2 regions of the Anaerobacillus sp. MEB173 genome follow, and region 2 is predicted to be linked to the other one. Evidence: riboswitches for the same ligand, from Rfam matches in the RefSeq annotation. Region 2 holds a riboswitch; the other holds the start of a gene.
What was found. Region 2 has a riboswitch for cyclic di-AMP ahead of ACJ2A9_RS17470 (potassium channel family protein). Riboswitches for the same ligand answer to the same signal wherever they lie in the genome.

Region 1: another riboswitch for cyclic di-AMP. It lies ahead of ACJ2A9_RS03955 (potassium channel family protein); the one in region 2 lies ahead of ACJ2A9_RS17470 (potassium channel family protein).

The regions. Positions count from the first base shown of each region.
Region 1 covers NZ_JBJMAU010000001.1:794,196-802,668, reverse strand. Annotated here, with positions in the region: gene ACJ2A9_RS03970 (hypothetical protein) at 1-159, shown strand, start outside; gene ACJ2A9_RS03965 (uracil/xanthine transporter) at 254-1,564, opposite strand; gene ACJ2A9_RS03960 (potassium channel family protein) at 1,986-3,017, opposite strand; cyclic di-AMP (ydaO/yuaA leader) riboswitch at 3,173-3,321, shown strand; gene ACJ2A9_RS03955 (potassium channel family protein) at 3,400-4,056, shown strand; gene ACJ2A9_RS03950 (TrkH family potassium uptake protein) at 4,062-5,417, shown strand; gene ACJ2A9_RS03945 (alpha/beta hydrolase) at 5,731-6,783, shown strand; partial or broken gene ACJ2A9_RS03940 (SLC13 family permease) at 6,955-8,473, shown strand, end outside.
Region 2 covers NZ_JBJMAU010000010.1:84,479-92,951, reverse strand. Annotated here, with positions in the region: gene ACJ2A9_RS17490 (PTS sugar transporter subunit IIA) at 1-375, opposite strand, end outside; gene ACJ2A9_RS17485 (phosphocarrier protein HPr) at 452-718, opposite strand; gene ACJ2A9_RS17480 (VOC family protein) at 1,135-1,569, opposite strand; gene ACJ2A9_RS17475 (YmaF family protein) at 1,944-2,333, opposite strand; cyclic di-AMP (ydaO/yuaA leader) riboswitch at 2,569-2,713, shown strand; gene ACJ2A9_RS17470 (potassium channel family protein) at 2,799-3,455, shown strand; gene ACJ2A9_RS17465 (TrkH family potassium uptake protein) at 3,461-4,810, shown strand; gene ACJ2A9_RS17460 (hypothetical protein) at 5,095-5,256, opposite strand; gene ACJ2A9_RS17455 (hypothetical protein) at 5,563-5,721, shown strand; gene ACJ2A9_RS17450 (polymer-forming cytoskeletal protein) at 6,002-6,727, opposite strand; gene ACJ2A9_RS17445 (hypothetical protein) at 6,745-7,401, opposite strand; gene ACJ2A9_RS17440 (YhbD family protein) at 7,402-8,037, opposite strand; partial or broken gene ACJ2A9_RS17435 (DUF2200 domain-containing protein) at 8,305-8,473, opposite strand, start outside.

The sequences.
Region 1 (8,473 bases), on a different contig from region 2:
AAGTTAGCCAATGAATTAGAAATTGATTGGAAAGAAGGATTCTTGAAAAAGCAAGTTGACTACATTGAGAAAAAAATCTTAGATGCCAAAGTGTTAGATAATTGGTATGAAAGTGAAAAGACGGTTGATGTTGATAGCAGTGAAGAAACTGTTGAATAATTCATGAACTTGTTGATACCTTATAAAGGTCACTCGTTTAATCTTAGTAAAGTTCACAACAGAAACGCATGTAAAACCCCTTGGCAGCAAGGGGTTATTTATTTTTACTTAAATTTAACAAAAACATTTTACTTTTAAACATTCTAAAATAATAAACTGACTCCATTACTAATGCTAACAAAATTCCCATTAGTAACCCATTAGAAATAAGCGGCTGAATTAAAGGCGGCAGTGTGGTAAACGCTTCTTTTGGAAGATTGGTAATGGAAAGCCCCAGTAATGCGGGTATGGCAATTCGATATATGGTTTTTGGTGTAAATTGTAAGCCCTCCAGATTTTTTAATGCAGATCCAAATAGCTGTAAATAAGCAACAAATAATATCGTGTTCCCGACACTATGGGGTATAGTAGAAAAGAACGAACTTAATGATGGAATTAGGCCTAACACAATAAATAAAAAAGATCCAATAAAAAACGGTAAACGCTCTCTAATCCCGGTTGATTGCAAGAAACCGAGTGAAGATGCATAAGGGACAAGACCGAGCATCCCTGCTAATGAAGTGTATCCACCTGAAAGAATTAAAGAAGAACGATACTGTTTTGGTGACGTTTTTGTTTTAAAAATATCCTCTGCACCTTTGAGGGTAGCGATTGTATTTGTTGTGTTTAATAATCCTGTTATAACGACAGTAAGTACGATTCCCCACTCTAGAGTTGGTTCTCCCCAAGGAAACCAAGTAAGAAAAGGTGTTGTTTTTATAGAAGTGGTCGTCTCTTGTGGAAAGAACATTACTGCCCCAATCCAGCCAATGACCATCCCGATGAGTAAAGATAAATTACTTATAATACCCTTACCTCTAACATTTAGAATGATTGTAATGGCTGCTAGGATAATAGAAAAACTGGCTACTTTAATATTAATATATTCACTGCTGTTTAAGCCGAGCATGCCTTTTAGGAATATGTAGATTAACTGATTTGCAAGGAGTAATAAAAAGACAAACATCACAACAGGTGTGAACCATTTTTTTAATAGATTCCCAAGCCCGAGCATCCCTAATATTGATACAAGAATCCCTGAAATGATTGCACCAACAGCTATACTTCCACTAACTGTAGCTAAATCCATATTTAACGTGCTTGCAGTAGCGGCTAAGCTTAAAATTACACCCCACCTCAACCCGGATTGTCCTTCCATAAGAGGATATCGATGACCAATCAAACCTTGCAAAATACAAGCAACACCCGTAAAAATAAATGAACGTTGAAGTGCTGAAACAATTTCGATTTGTTCCAGGTCAAAGGCGAAACCAATGGAAATGGGAATAACAACCGTATTGGCAAACATAAAAAATAGCCATTGAAACCCAGCTAACAATGTTATGGGGTTACGTATTGTATTCATATACTTTGACTTCCTCTCTGTACTCTAAGGTACATAAAAAGATTCGCCTCCTATAAATTTCCAAAAGTTAATAAGAGAATGTGAAAATTCACTAGACTCCATATGCCTCACCTCCTTTACTGCAATAGTGTGAAATAATATATAACAACTGCTAAAACTAAATATAGAATCTCTAATATAGCATATTATTTAGATTAAAAGCGCGGTGCAAGTGGTAAATATTTCATTTTAAATTATAAATATAAATCATAAAAATATTTATTACAATCAACATTATGGAATTTTATAATTAGTAAAGGAATTATCATGAAACAAACTCTGCGTTTTAAAACGAGGGTGTCACCAATAGCGATGACTTTTGGGACACCCTCGTTAAGAAATATTTTACCATTCTCGTATAATGCTTACAGGTAAGTGGTAATTATCGGCTATTCTCGTGGAATCGTTGGTATGTCTTTTTGTCACATATGATATATAGTTCAGCTTCTGGCGGAATAGGTTCTTCTAATTTGTTTAAGATCAAAAAATCATCTCGGTCAGATATTAAGTGTGCGCCTAGTCGTTTTAAATTTTCAAATGCATCGTTATACGTTTTCCACATTTGTTGTTTTTTTATTTTCCATATATCCACTCCGCTTTTTCTACTAAGAAGCTTCATAATAAACTTGCTTGTCCCCTTATGTATTGCTGATTTAGCCATTAGATCAGATAATGCCTCATCTGCAAGAACGAATTCATCAACGTTGGCATGTTTAAAATTTGGAATATGCTTCTCTTTTAGTATTTCTACAATTGTATAAATTTCCTTACTATTTTCCGTTGCATAGCTTTCAATCGCTGAAACAATCAAAAGGGACTTACCGTCAGCGGCAGCAGGATCAATATTGTTGTCTTGAGTAAATATAAGTACGGCATTTGAGTGAAGGATATTTGCTTTGTCTAATATATTTTTGTCTGCAGGGTCTCCTTGTAAATAATAGACCTTTTCATGATCCATCGGTGCTTTTGGAAGTGAATCAATTAATAGGATTTTTGTTTGATCATCAATGGCCATAATTTCATTCATGGCATGTCTTGCTTTATTTGACCAACCGATGATGACATAATGACCATTTCCTTTAAAGCTCAATTTCCCTTCCTCCTTTAACTTCCGATAAACTCCAAAGCTTTCAACAATTTTTCCGATTACAATTCCAATTAAACCTATTCCAAACAGATAGAGGAACAACCCAAAAAGTCTGCCTGCTAGTGTTTCAGGAACATAATCACCATACCCAGTTGTTGTTACTGTAGTCATGACATACCATAAGCCAATAAAAGGAGTTTCGAACATAGTCGGTTCTAACCAGTGAATAATAAAAGAGCTACTGATGAGAAAGATGATTGTAATCAAAAATAGGGTTAATTTCCTTATTTTTATTGCCATCTTCATGACTTCAAAAATGAACAGCATTTCTAATCAACCTCTCTTTTAAGCAAGCATTAAAAAGCGTTACTATTATTACCTTTTACGTATAAAAATATTATTGATAATAATGGTTTAAAAAATATATTGACAGAGAATTGTAACAGGAGTAAATTAAACTCATTCAATAAATATAAATTAGCACCTTTTAATCGCTGAATCTTAATTGAGCGGGGGAACCAATTTGACTGTACGATCATAACAGTCTGGGGTGAATCTTACATGTTGTAAGAGGGGATACTCTCAGTCCCTAATCCGACAGCTAACCTCGTAAGCGTTACCGTAACAAGAGAGAAAGGTCAGATAGATAGAAGCTATCGACCATTCTTTGTGATGGTCTTTTTTTGGTGCAAAGAAGGAGTAGGAGAAAATGAAAAAGCAATTTGCGATCATTGGCTTAGGTAGATTTGGAGGGAGTATTTGTAAGGAACTGTACAAAAATGGCCATGAAGTATTAGCGATCGACATTAATGAAGACAGGGTAAATGATCACTCGAATGTATCAACACATGCAGTTGTTGCCGATTCCACAGATGAGAGAGCATTAAATAGTTTAGGTATCCGCAATTTTGATTATGTTGTCGTAGCAATTGGTGACAATATTCAAGCAAGTATCCTAACTACGTTGTTGTTAAATGAAATAGGGGTAAAGCACGTCTGGGTGAAAGCGCAAAACTACTATCACCATAAAGTTGTAGAAAAAATTGGTGCAGATCGAATTATTCATCCTGAACACGATATGGGAGTTCGAATTGCTCAACATTTAGCCTCTGAAAAAATTGTCGATTATATCGAACTATCAGAGGATTATAGTATTGTAGAATTAATGGCAACCGAAAAGGTGGCCAATCAATCGCTTGTTGAATTAAATATACGGGCAAAATATGGTTGTACTGTTTTAGGTATTAAACGTAATAATGATGTGAACATTTCACCATTACCTAGTGATTCACTTTTTGAAGGAGATATTTTAATTGTGATTGGACACAAAAATGACCTCAAACGATTTGAAGACGAGGGGTTATAAGTGTCGTGTTCACTCCAAAGAAATCGAATCTAGTAAACTTAACTTCTGTTCAGTTAATTGTTTTGTTTTATCTTGGTGCAGTAATTGTATCAACGATCCTGCTCAGTTTACCTTATACGCATAAGCCTGGAGTCGAGTGGACGGTTACCGACGCATTATTCACAGCTGTCAGTGCGGTTAGTGTAACGGGGCTAACAGTTGTTTCTACAGCTGACACCTTTAGTGAGTTCGGTATATTTGTTTTAGCTTTCATCCTGCAATTTGGTGGCATCGGAATTATGACACTGGGGACGTTCATTTGGTTACTATTTGGTCGGCGAATTGGACTTAAGGAACGTCAATTAATAATGATAGATCAAAACCGAGGGACATTTGCTGGACTTGTGGAGTTAATGAAACAAATATTACTTTTAATTCTTGTGATCGAAGCCATTGGTGCGATGATTCTAGGTATCTTATTCTTAGATCACTTTTCTACTTGGCAAGAAGCTTTTTTCCATGCTTTCTTTGCCTCAGTAAGCGCAACAACCAATGCGGGCTTTGATATTACCGGTGCTTCACTAAAACCATTTGCTAATGATTATCTTGTACAATTAGTCAACATAATTTTACTCATTTTGGGAGCAATTGGTTTTCCTGTTTTAATTGAAGTAAAAGATTATTTTGTAACGAGAAGGAGAAAACAAAAATACCGATTTTCATTATTTACAAAATTAACGACCATCACATTTTTTGGGTTAACACTATTTGGCACGATCCTGATTTACATTTTTGACCGTAATCATTTCTTTGTGAATAAATCATGGCATGAATCTTTGTTTTATTCATTGTTTCAATCGGTAACAACACGGAATGGCGGACTTGCGACAATGGATGTTAGTCAATTTTCTGAAGCGACACAATTAATGATGAGCTCATTAATGTTCATTGGAGCATCACCGAGTAGTGTTGGCGGTGGTATTCGGACAACAACTTTTGCGATTGTTCTTCTTTCTATTTTTACATTTGCTCGCGGAAGGCAATCTATTAAAGTATTTGGAAAAGAACTGGATCAAGAGGACATTATTAAATCGTTTGTTGTTATCAGTTTCGCGATCCTTATTTGTGCGACTGCTGTTATTATCCTCTCCTATTTGGAGCCGTTCCCAATTATTGCGATCATTTTTGAAGTGTGTTCAGCATTTGGGACAACTGGATTATCAATGGGGATTACACCTGAGTTAAGTACACTTGGGAAACAAATCATTATTGTGTTAATGTTTGTCGGAAGAATTGGAATCTTTTCGCTTTTATTCTTGATCAAAGGAAAAGAGGCTAAAGAATATTATCATTATCCGAAAGAAAGAGTCATTATTGGATAGAAAAAGAGTTTTTAATGTATAAGGGTTAAAATGTAACTTTTACTATTTTTAAGAATCCTTAATACATGATCAGATGCGCTCCTTCACATTATAAAGGTAGCGCATTTTTTTTCGTGCGTTTTTATTTTCCTTTACTACATAGCTTAAGAATGATATCTAGAAAGGAGCACTAAGCTGCCGGTACTATGCTTGCAGTTGTAACATTATGACCGTACTAGTAAAAAAAATGGCTCTTTTTTTAATTCTGCTAACATTACTTCTTTTGTTACTTATCATTTTGTCTGTTCAAAATTGGTCTGTAAGGGAGGAGGGGGTGCTTCCCGCAAAGACTGCTGTGATTTTACATGCGATTGATCAGAACTTAATCACAACAGATATGACACCTCCTCGTTTTCTAACTAAATCAGGTGGAAAAACATTCAACCGTATCGATATTGAGATTCCAACTAGTGATGGAAAAACAATCCCCGCACGCGCCTATCAACCGATTGGTGAAGGTCCTTTTCCGATGATTATGTATTACCATGGAGGAGCATTTATGGAGGGATATGGAAGCATTGACACTCATGATAATGTTGCTCGCTCATTAGCAATCCAAACAAAAAGTGTCGTTGTGTCAGTAGGTTATCGTGTAGCCCCAAAATATGTCTTTCCAACGGCAATTGAGGATAGTTATGACGCATTAGTATGGACAGCTAAGCATGCCCGGCAATTTAGCGGAGATCCGATGACAATGGCTGTTGCTGGTGATAGTGCGGGTGGGAATATTGCTACAGTAGTATCAGCAATGTCACGTGACCGAAATGGACCAGTATTGAAGGCTCAAGTTCTCTATTATCCTTTAACGACCTTTCAAGATCTTGAGTTGCCGACTCGTGAGATGTATGATAGCGGTTATTATTTGTTATCTCGTCAAGTGATGCACAAAGCAAGAGATAGTTATACACCATATCAATCAATGTGGACAAACCCATATACTTCACCATTAAATGCTCAGGATTTAACGAATTTACCACCGGCATTTATTATTACTGCAGAGTTCGATCCTCTGCGTGATGAAGGAGAGGCATATGCAGAGCGGTTATATGAATTTGGTGTACCAGTGGAAACTGTTCGGTATCAAGGTACAATGCACGGATTTATTTCCTTTTACGAAGTGATGTATAAAGGAAAACATGGGATGCAGGAATCTACACAGTTTTTAAAAAAAGCTTTTGCGGATGAAATTGAACCTGCACCATTTGCTATTCGTGTAGTTAATGTACCAAAAGGGACTGAAAAGGTAAGAGATCAAATAGAAGCATATGCAATTGCGGGCTTCTTATTAAGTCAAAAATACCTTCCATTTAAACTAATATATATATGAAGTGAAAAGCACGTTTTACCATAAGTGGTGAGGGCGTGCTTTTTTGTTCATGAAAAGTCAGCGTAATGTGATCATTAAAGAACAAAAAGATAAAAAAGTACAAATGCAGAAAAAACAATGAAAGCGGTTTATAGTAGAAATAGTTAAAAAATTCTTAAGGGTGTGATAGTAATGAATACTCAATTCTTTGCAACAATTTGGAATCATCTTTGGAGCTCTCACTCCCAAGTAAAACGGATCCTTACTTTTTCTCTTCCGGACAAGACTGGTTCAGTTAAAGAGGAAAAGGGGAAAGAGACGGTACAACATGAGGATAACAATAAGAGAAAACCTGTATATAGCAATTCGCAAAAGGTTGGCTTACTTCTGGGACCGGTATTATTCGCAATAATTATGTTATTTCTATCTCGTGAAGGGATGAGCCCTGAAGCGAAAGCTGTATTAGCAAGTACGGTTTGGATTGCAGTATGGTGGATTACAGAAGCAATTCCGATTCCAGCGACTTCGTTATTACCAATCGTATTGTTTCCGCTTACAGGTGCGCTAGATGGCGGAGCAGTGACATCTTCGTATGGAAACACAATTATCTTCTTATTCTTAGGTGGATTTTTAATTGCTTTAGCGATGGAGCGCTGGGATTTGCATAAACGAATCGCTTTAACCATTATTTCTGTAATGGGGACAAGTACACAAGGAATTGTTCTAGGCTTTATGGTAGCCACTGGATTTTTATCAATGTGGATCTCGAATACAGCAACTGCAATGATGATGGTGCCAATTGGAGCGGCGATCATCTATCAGGTTTCCCGCTCATTAAAAGATGAGAATGTTGGGATTGCAAAAGAAGACAAAAACTTCGGAAAAGCAATGATGCTAGGTATCGCTTATTCTGCTTCAATTGGTGGGTTAGGAACATTAATTGGAACGCCGCCTAACATGATTTTAGCAGGGGTTGTAAGTGAATTATACGGATACAACATTTCCTTTGCTGGTTGGATGTTATTTGGCGTTCCGCTTTCAGCGATTCTATTAATCTTAGCTTGGTTTTATTTAGTAAAAGTTGCTTATCCAATGAAAATGAAAGCACTTCCAGGTGGAAAAAGTTTAATTCAAAATCAAAAGAAAGCATTAGGAAAGGCCAGCTTTGAAGAAAAGGCGGTTTTAGGTGTATTTCTATTCGCGGCATTCTGTTGGATTACTTCATCGTTTTTCTTATCAAAATTTATTCCGGCAGTTAATGATACAATGATTGCGATTACTGCGGCTGTGCTGTTGTTTGTTATTCCGTCATTAAATAAAAGAGGAACATTTCTATTAGATTGGGAAACTGCGATAAAAGTTCCTTGGGGAATTCTATTATTATTCGGTGGTGGTTTAGCGATCGCTGCTGGTTTCAAAGAGTCAGGATTGGCTGAATGGATTGGAACACAATTAACAGTTGTCGAAGGTGTTCATTTTGTACTGATTCTAGTTATTGTTACGGCATTAGTTATGTTTTTAACGGAAATTACATCGAATACAGCTTCAGCTACAATGATTTTACCGATTATGGCATCGCTAGCACTTGCGATTGGTGTGCATCCATATGCATTAATGATTCCGGCTGCAATTGCAGCATCGTGTGCATTTATGTTACCAGTAGCAACACCGCCAAATGCGGTTGTCTTTGCCTCAGGACATCTAAAAATGT
Region 2 (8,473 bases):
TTTTTCTTTTACAAGCTCAAGATCAAAGGTTACTAATTTTTCACCAGCTTTTACTTTGTCCCCTTCTTGAATGTGTGTTTCAAACCCTTCGCCTTCCATCGCTACCGTCTCTAATCCAATATGAATAAGTACTTCAGTCCCGGTCATCCCTTTAATTCCAATTGCATGCTTTGTTGGAAAAACTTGTACGACTTCCCCTTCAATTGGCGAAACAACTACACCCTCAGTTGGCTCAATCGCAATGCCATCACCCATCAGTTTTTGTGAAAAAACCGGATCGGGCACATTGACAATGTTAAGTACCTTTCCAGTTAATGGCGCTAGCAATACCTCTTTTAATTTCATTTCTTTTTTTTCGAATAATTTTCTTAACAAGATCATTCTCCTTCCCTAATAAAAGCGTTTTATCGTGTACACCTTTGTTATTAACTCTCCTTAAGAAGAAGTACTACTACTCACCTAATCTTTCTTTTTCGATCAGTTCAATAATCATGTTGATCGCATTTTTCTCATCGTCACCTTCAGCTTGAATTGTAATATTAGCACCTTTTTGTATACCTAACGACATAATGCCCATGATTGACTTCATATTTACCGATTTTCCATTATGCTCTAATGAAATATTTGATTGGAATTTTCCCGCAACTTGAACTAATAATGTTGCAGGTCTAGCATGTACCCCCGCATCGCTTATCACCGTAAATGTTTTGTTTACCAACTAGAAAACCCCCTCTTACAAATTATTAATCGTTTTTTATCACTGTTAACAATAAAAAAAGCATGAGGAAAAGCTGATAGTAACACACTTTGGTGTCCTAATCTACTTTCACTCATGCCTGCTTTATCAGTAACACGTGATTGATTATTATTGTTAACTCAGTCTTTTTTCTTCAGCACTTGACAATATTCAACGGGTAAACCATATCTGTTTTAATTTCGTAAGCGCTTTATTGAATTATATATCATTCCCCAAAAAAATTACAACAAAAATTTTCAAATCGATCATTAAAGTGACTTTAGTATTAAGAAACCGCCTCACTATGCCCCTCTCAATCCTCTTAATCTACTAATGATTTCAAAGAAAAATTGACTGCTTATAGATCGTGTTAGATAATTCTAATAATACTCCAATTGTTAATTCTTCCTTTTTTCCTCCCAAAGCTGTATACGCTCTTTGTGACTAACTTCTTTATGTACTTGATGCAGCATCCATATATAGCCAAAGGGATCCATGAATATGGCGTTCGATACTCCGTAGTCAGAAATCTCTGTCACCGGTTGCACCTCTGTGCAACCTAAATCCATCGCCTTTGCATAGGTCTCCTTAATATCTGGGACTCTAACATTAACCCAACTAGTTTTAGGGTCGTCAGGTTTTGGTGCGATCAAATGGAATTCTGGGTTTTCATCTAACATATGAAAGCGAACATCATATAGCGTAAAAACTACCTCATTTTCACCACGAGGAAAGTTTGAAACCTCCACTCGCTTGATATCAAATATATTTTCGTATAATTCCAATGCTTTCAAGCTATCGTTCACAACCATATCAATTTCTACTCCAACCATAATGAACACGCTCCTTTAACTAATAATCTTTACATCACCATCTTCCTCAGTTTATCAATTAAAGCATACTAAATTCAATCTTAATAACACGGTAAAATAACAAGGGGAATTAAAATAGTGTTACGAAGCTTATATCCATAGCGATTGCGACTAGCATCTCGATCGGCTTTGAAAATTTGGCCCGTTTAACATCTGTAACGAAGTCAAAGTAATTAGAAATTACAGAGGTTAGTCAAATTAAGCAGGTTTATTATAAAGGTAAGAAAGTGATCGACCGTATGAGCTAATATAAAGTTTCATGCTATACCTTAACCAAACAGTAATCACTCACGATTTGGTTAAGGTTATTTCCTATATTCTAAGTTTATTCTTTATTAACGACTTGTTCTCCCTTCATATCTGTGTCGATGCGGAATTGCACCATCAACAGTGGTTAACCCACTGAACTCATGATAATGTCCCCCACCTGGCAAAGGAATTGCTGGCCCTGTTACTCCATTTATAGTATGTTTGTGGCCATCATCAAAAGATGTAAATGTAAAATAACGATGTGTATGCTGCACTCCACTTGGTGCTGGCTCCGTAGTTCCTGCATAATGATGATTATGACCTACATCAAATGACGTAATACCTTTAAATTCATGAGTATGAACAGGTTGGCCATCCCATGTTGTTATATAAAGATTATGGGTATGGTGTGAATCATCCCCATCAGAATGATATAAATATCCAGTTACAGGTACAGTATTCAACTCTTTATCCATCCTTTCATTTTTTATATTAATATGCTTATGGATAATATTTAAAAAGGTGTGGATTTTTGTAATTAAAGAAAAAAAATACTAAGGATACACATTTACATAAAGACCGGATTTGTCTGTTTTAAATCAAATATTCCATTTGTTTCCCCATAATAAAAGATTACTAACAAAAAAATTATTGACAAAAATTGTTTTTCGATTTACATTATCAATTATCAGTTTTATAAAATACCAATGCACCTTTAATTCGCTGAATCCTAGTGAGCGGGGGAACCAATTTTGACAGAATATTTTCTGTCTTGGGGTGAATCTTATTGATTAAGAAGGGATACTCTCAGTCCCTAATCCGACAGCTAACCTCGTAAGCGTTACCTTATTTTGTCGAGAGAAAGGTCTAGGTTTAACCTAAGACCATTCTATTTATGATGGTCTTTTTTTGGTGCCGTAAAAAAAGGAGAAGTAGAAAAAATGAAAAAACAATTTGCAGTAATTGGATTAGGTCGTTTTGGAAGCAGTGTTTGTAAGGAACTATTTAAGCTAGGGCATGAAGTGCTGGCAATTGATATTAGTGAGGATAAAGTTAACGATATTACAAATTATGTGACTCATGCGGCAATTACGAATGCAACAGATGAAAAAGCCTTAAATACGCTTGGAATAAGAAATTTTGATCAAGTTGTCGTTGCAATCGGTGATGATATTCAATCGAGTATCCTTTGTACATTACTCTTAAAAGAGATGGGAGTAAAAAAGATTTGGGTAAAGGCACAGAACTATTATCATCACCGAGTACTAGAGAAGATCGGTGCAGATCGTATTGTTCATCCAGAACAGGATATGGGAATACGAATTGCGCAGCATATCGCTTCAGAAAAAATTATTGATTACATTGAGCTTTCTGAAGATCATAGTATTGTTGAGTTAATTGCAACAGAAAAAGTTGCGGATCAAACGCTAGCTCAGCTTGATGTACGAGCAAAATTTGGGTGTACGATTCTTGGGATAAAAAGGGGAGAAGATGTAAATATTTCACCGTTACCAGATGATTTAATTTTAAAAAGTGATGTATTGATAGTTATTGGCCATAAAAATGACTTAAAGCGATTTGAAGATGAGGGGATGTAATACATATGCGCAAAAAATTAATTTCTTCTCATCTGCTTAAAGGAAAAATCATTAACTTAAGTCCGCCACAAATCTTAGCTTTAAGTTTTTTAATCTTTATTTTATTAGGAACTGCTTTATTAAAATTACCGGTGGCCTCAACAACATACATCTCCTGGATTGATGCCCTTTTTACAGCGACATCAGCGATTACCGTAACAGGTTTAGTTGTTGTTGATACGGGTACAGATTATACCGTTTTTGGACAAGTAGTGATTATGACTCTAATTCAGCTTGGTGGGTTAGGGTTAATGACTTTTGCTGTATTAATTGTCATGATGCTTGGGAAAAAAATAGGTTTGCAACAGAGAATTCTGATTCAAGAGGCTTTTAATCAAACCTCCTTAGGTGGCTTAGTTCGATTAGTAAAGATTTTATTTACCTTTACTATTATTTTAGAGGCAATTGCTTTTATGATACTTTCATTCAGATGGGTACCCGAATTTGGTTGGAAAGAAGGGATGTACCAAAGCTTATTCCACACCATTTCCGCATTTAATAATGCTGGATTTTCATTATGGTCCGATAGTTTATCGGCTTATGTAGGCGATCCAGTTGTTAATTTGGTGATTACAGGGCTATTTATAACGGGGGGAATAGGTTTTACAGTCTTAGCTGATGTCTGGTACAAAAGAAGCTTTCAAAGGTTATCAATTCATTCGAAATTGATGATTATTGGTACGATCATTACGAATGCTATTGCACTAATCGTTATTTTCATATTGGAGTATGCAAATCCAGCTACGTTCGGATCAATGCCGTTATCTGACAAGTTATGGGGGGCTTATTTTCAAGCAGTTACTCCTAGAACAGCGGGTTTTAATACAATTGAGATTGGTGATATGACAACAGCTTCCATCGTACTTATCCTATTACTTATGTTTATCGGAGCGGGAAGTGCATCAACGGGAAGTGGAATTAAGTTGACAACGTTTATTGTTTTACTTTTAGCGACAATTACATTTTTAAAAGGAAAAAGCGAAACCGTTGTGTTTAGACGAACAATCCCATCTAGAACAATAATAAGGGTTTTAGCGATTACTGTTGTCAGTAATTTATTTATTTTTCTAATATTATTCATGCTCACAATAACCGAGGATGCACCATTTTTAATGATTGTATTTGAAGTGGTTTCAGCCTTTGGAACCGTTGGGTTATCTATGGGACTTACTGGGGAATTATCAACTTTTGGTAAACAAGTCATTATTGTCATGATGTTTATTGGGCGTATTGGTCCGCTTACACTTGGCTTCATTCTTTCAAAACCGAAAAAATCACTTGTCCGCTACCCAGATGATGAAGTGTATACTGGGTAAATTAGAAACTCTGGCTAAAATATTAGCTGGAGTCTTTTTATTATGCTTTACTAAGGTTTTATTCAAGTAAATGGGTGCTTTTGTTCTAGACTTAAGATTATTTATAAGCCCCAAAATATGCAAGGCTTATTCATTTCTTGCTTATTTACGGCTTTATTAGACTCAAAAACAAACTACCATAAAGCGGATACTCCTTTTGTTTTAATTGCTTTTGACTTATGAATTGAACTCGAGGAGTATCCTACAAAAAAGTTTTGGATTCCTATCTAAATTTCAACCATAGATTATCTTCCCCATAACCTTTTTGTATCTAACGGAATAAAAATCTGGTCCCCTGTAATTTCACGATGGATCAAAGGGTTTTTAAAAAGTTCCTTCATATCGTAATTTTCCCCCTTTCGTTTTACATTACTTTGTTTTACAAAATCCGAATAATTTGTAACCATCTCTACCTCCTAATAAATGTAAAATATGTAATTACGAAATATATGATCCTAATTTTTTACATTTTTTATTCCGCAGATTTTAAAATTTAATATGAATAAATTTTAAATTCCCATTAATGTGCCTAAATATTGAATGTAATAAAGAGCAGCTTATAACAGCTGCCCTTCCGCCATAATGTAGACGTTGAGTTTTGAAAGAAAAAAGCCACTAATTGTTTTTATCCCTCATAGGTAATCGCCTAGGAATACCGATAGTTATTAGGTAAATAATAAAATTGTTAAACAAAAAATAAAAGGAGGATTTCTATGCGACAGAATCAACAAGCAAAAAAGAATTTGGGTTCTATTATGAAACCGGAATTTGCCGGCACTGATGCACAAAAAGTAAAACAAGAAATTCAAAGAGATGTAAGTCAAGGACAAGGTGCAATGACTTCCCGAGAGGCAGGAGCAATGCGCGATTAAAAAACCCCCTAAGTGTTAAATATATATAAAAACAATTAGTTACCGATAAATTAAAGACTGTATTTAGATTACCAAGTAATCATTAATACAGTTTTTTTAAAGTTTATTCTTTGATTTTATGGACTCTGCTATTGTAATGAAAGATTCTAAATCAGTTTTGTCTGGATTCGCCCCAAAATGGTATCCCGATTTTTTTTCACAAAAGCCAAAGAGTGAAAATGATTATGATGACTTGCGGTAATAAGCCTCTTCTCCATTTTTTAACAATCTCTCCATTATTTTAAACTTTCTCAGATTTTTCTACGACAGCCTTTTCCGAAACATTTAGGTCACTGCTATACTCGATAAACTCAATTTCACACCCAGGACCGATCTCTACTGTATTTCCACGAACAACTTTCGCCTTCGTATATTCTAGTTTAACCACATCACCTTCAATGATATTTGCATGTAATTCTTTACTCAACGTTTTAATCAACTTATCCAAATGAAGAATAGGGTGCCGATTTCTTTTTACAGTAATCACTTCTCCCCCTATTTCTTTCACGGATGATTTCCCATGTAACGTGACTTCAACGTGATCAGCATTTAGCAATCCATCAATGGTAAAAGCTCCATTTAGCTCTGCTTTCTCCACTTCACAATCCCCGGCTACCTTAATAATTCCTTCGAGGAGAATCTCGTCTCCTTTTAAAGATTGTTTCAATCGTGTATGCCCCTTGATTTCCATTTTCCGAAAAAATGCATTTCCGTCTATCGTTGAGTCCCCATGTATCTCAATCTCGTCAGAAGAAAAATTTCCCTGTACCTTTGTACTTCCATTGATAACAGCGTGCTGGGACGTGATATCCCCATTTATTTGTGCCGAACCATTGCACTCAAAATCATTACATTCTACATCACCATGTATTGCTCCATGGCCGTTGATCGCAACCTTTATGAATGAGCCACCACCTGCTTCACTATTCCCAGATAGAATTAAATCCCCTTTTGCTTTTTGAACCATAATAAAAGCCCCCATTATTAAATTTGATTAACTTGTAAAATATTTTTTGAATTCTTTTCTTTATTTGTAAAGGTAGATCTATATTCTACTTTCTCAATATGGCAATTTGGACCTATTTCAATGTCATTTCCTCTAACTATTTTTGCTGTGGTATGTTCTAGATAAATGTTATCTCCTTCAATTACCTCTGCTTCTAGTGTGTAAGATCGCTTCAAGAAACTTCTACTTTTGATTATTATCTTCTCACCACCAATTTCACCGACCTTGCTAGGAGCAACTAGTAAATTAACCTGTAAATCACCAACATTTAACAACCCAGTGATATTAAATCCCCCCTTAAGGTTCATTTTTTCCAGCTCCACATTTTCATCCCCGTTGAGAAATCCTCTCATTTCAAGCGTATTTGCTATCATGGACTTCCTTACATTTAGCCCACCAATAACTTTTATTCTATTGCTATTTAATTCTTCATCTATACTCAGATTTCCAGTTACATGCACTTGATCCATTTTCGCCTTTCCTTTTATACGATATTCCCCCACAATCTTTGTTTCTTGGGAACAAACATCTTCAAAAATTTCCCCTTGACCTGTAACTTTAATTTTTTCGTAATCTCCACAAGGATAGCTTCCTTCTCCTATAACCTTTAAATTTTTATTTTTTTCCTTTGTCATTTAAAAACCCCCTGCTCCTAAGGAATTCAGTAGTTTATCCACTTCTGTATCAATGTCCAATGAAACAGCCACTTTTGTTTTCTCATCAACATAAAAGTCATTGGGATTGGTAACAAGCAACACTGTTACAACACCCATTTTTCTTAACACCACTAGTGAAGCACGCTTTTCCTCTAGCTTCGGAAAATGGTCATGTAATGTTTGAATGATTTGCATTCCTTCTTCCCACCCAACCTCTCCTGTCTCCAAGGATTTATCTAAAAGATACAAATATAGCGAAGTTTGAAAGGTGATCGTATCCAGTTCACTGAATTGTTCTTCAAAAATAGCGACAGCATTGGACGAAACAATGTTTCGTTCTATGAAGTCCTTCCTTGATATGTTTACGTCCTTCTTCTTTGGAGATAAAGCATTTGCTAATTCATCCAGTGATAAACTGTCCTTTAATTCTTTGATTCTGTTAATTCTTACAATCATTTTCTCCCTTGGAAAGAACGTTTCTTGTCCTGTAAACGTTGATTTTCTAATAAACCAATCGTCCGGTATTAACTTTTTTCTCTTCCAACGATAGAGCTGTCCGTAAGTAATGTCCGTTTGCTCTAGCAAGTCTTTTTTCGAGATTAATTCTTCATCCATTGTCTTCACTCCTTAAACACAATGTAACATAACACTGTTACATTGTAAAGTTGCTATCTTTCTTCTTATTTGATTACTTTATTCAAATGAAAATAATAACTTACTACTTACTTATTAAATTATCGGGAGAAGATTGGGCTGGTTAGGTAAAATAGTAGTTTGACTAGGTTTTGTTAAAGGTTGATCACCTCCAAATAAAAAAGCAAGAGCCTACAATTAGTAGGCTCCTTGCTTCTCCTTCTTTTTTAAGTATTTTTTTCATGTTCATCAAAAATTTCGCAAAATCTTCTCCATCGCTTTTCCCTTTGCTAACTCATCTATCAGCTTATCCAAATAGCGAATTTCCTGCATAGTTGGTTCTTCAATGTCTTCCACTCGGACACCGCAGACCACACCTTTGATCAAATTCCGTGAAGGATTAAGTTGGGGAGCTTCC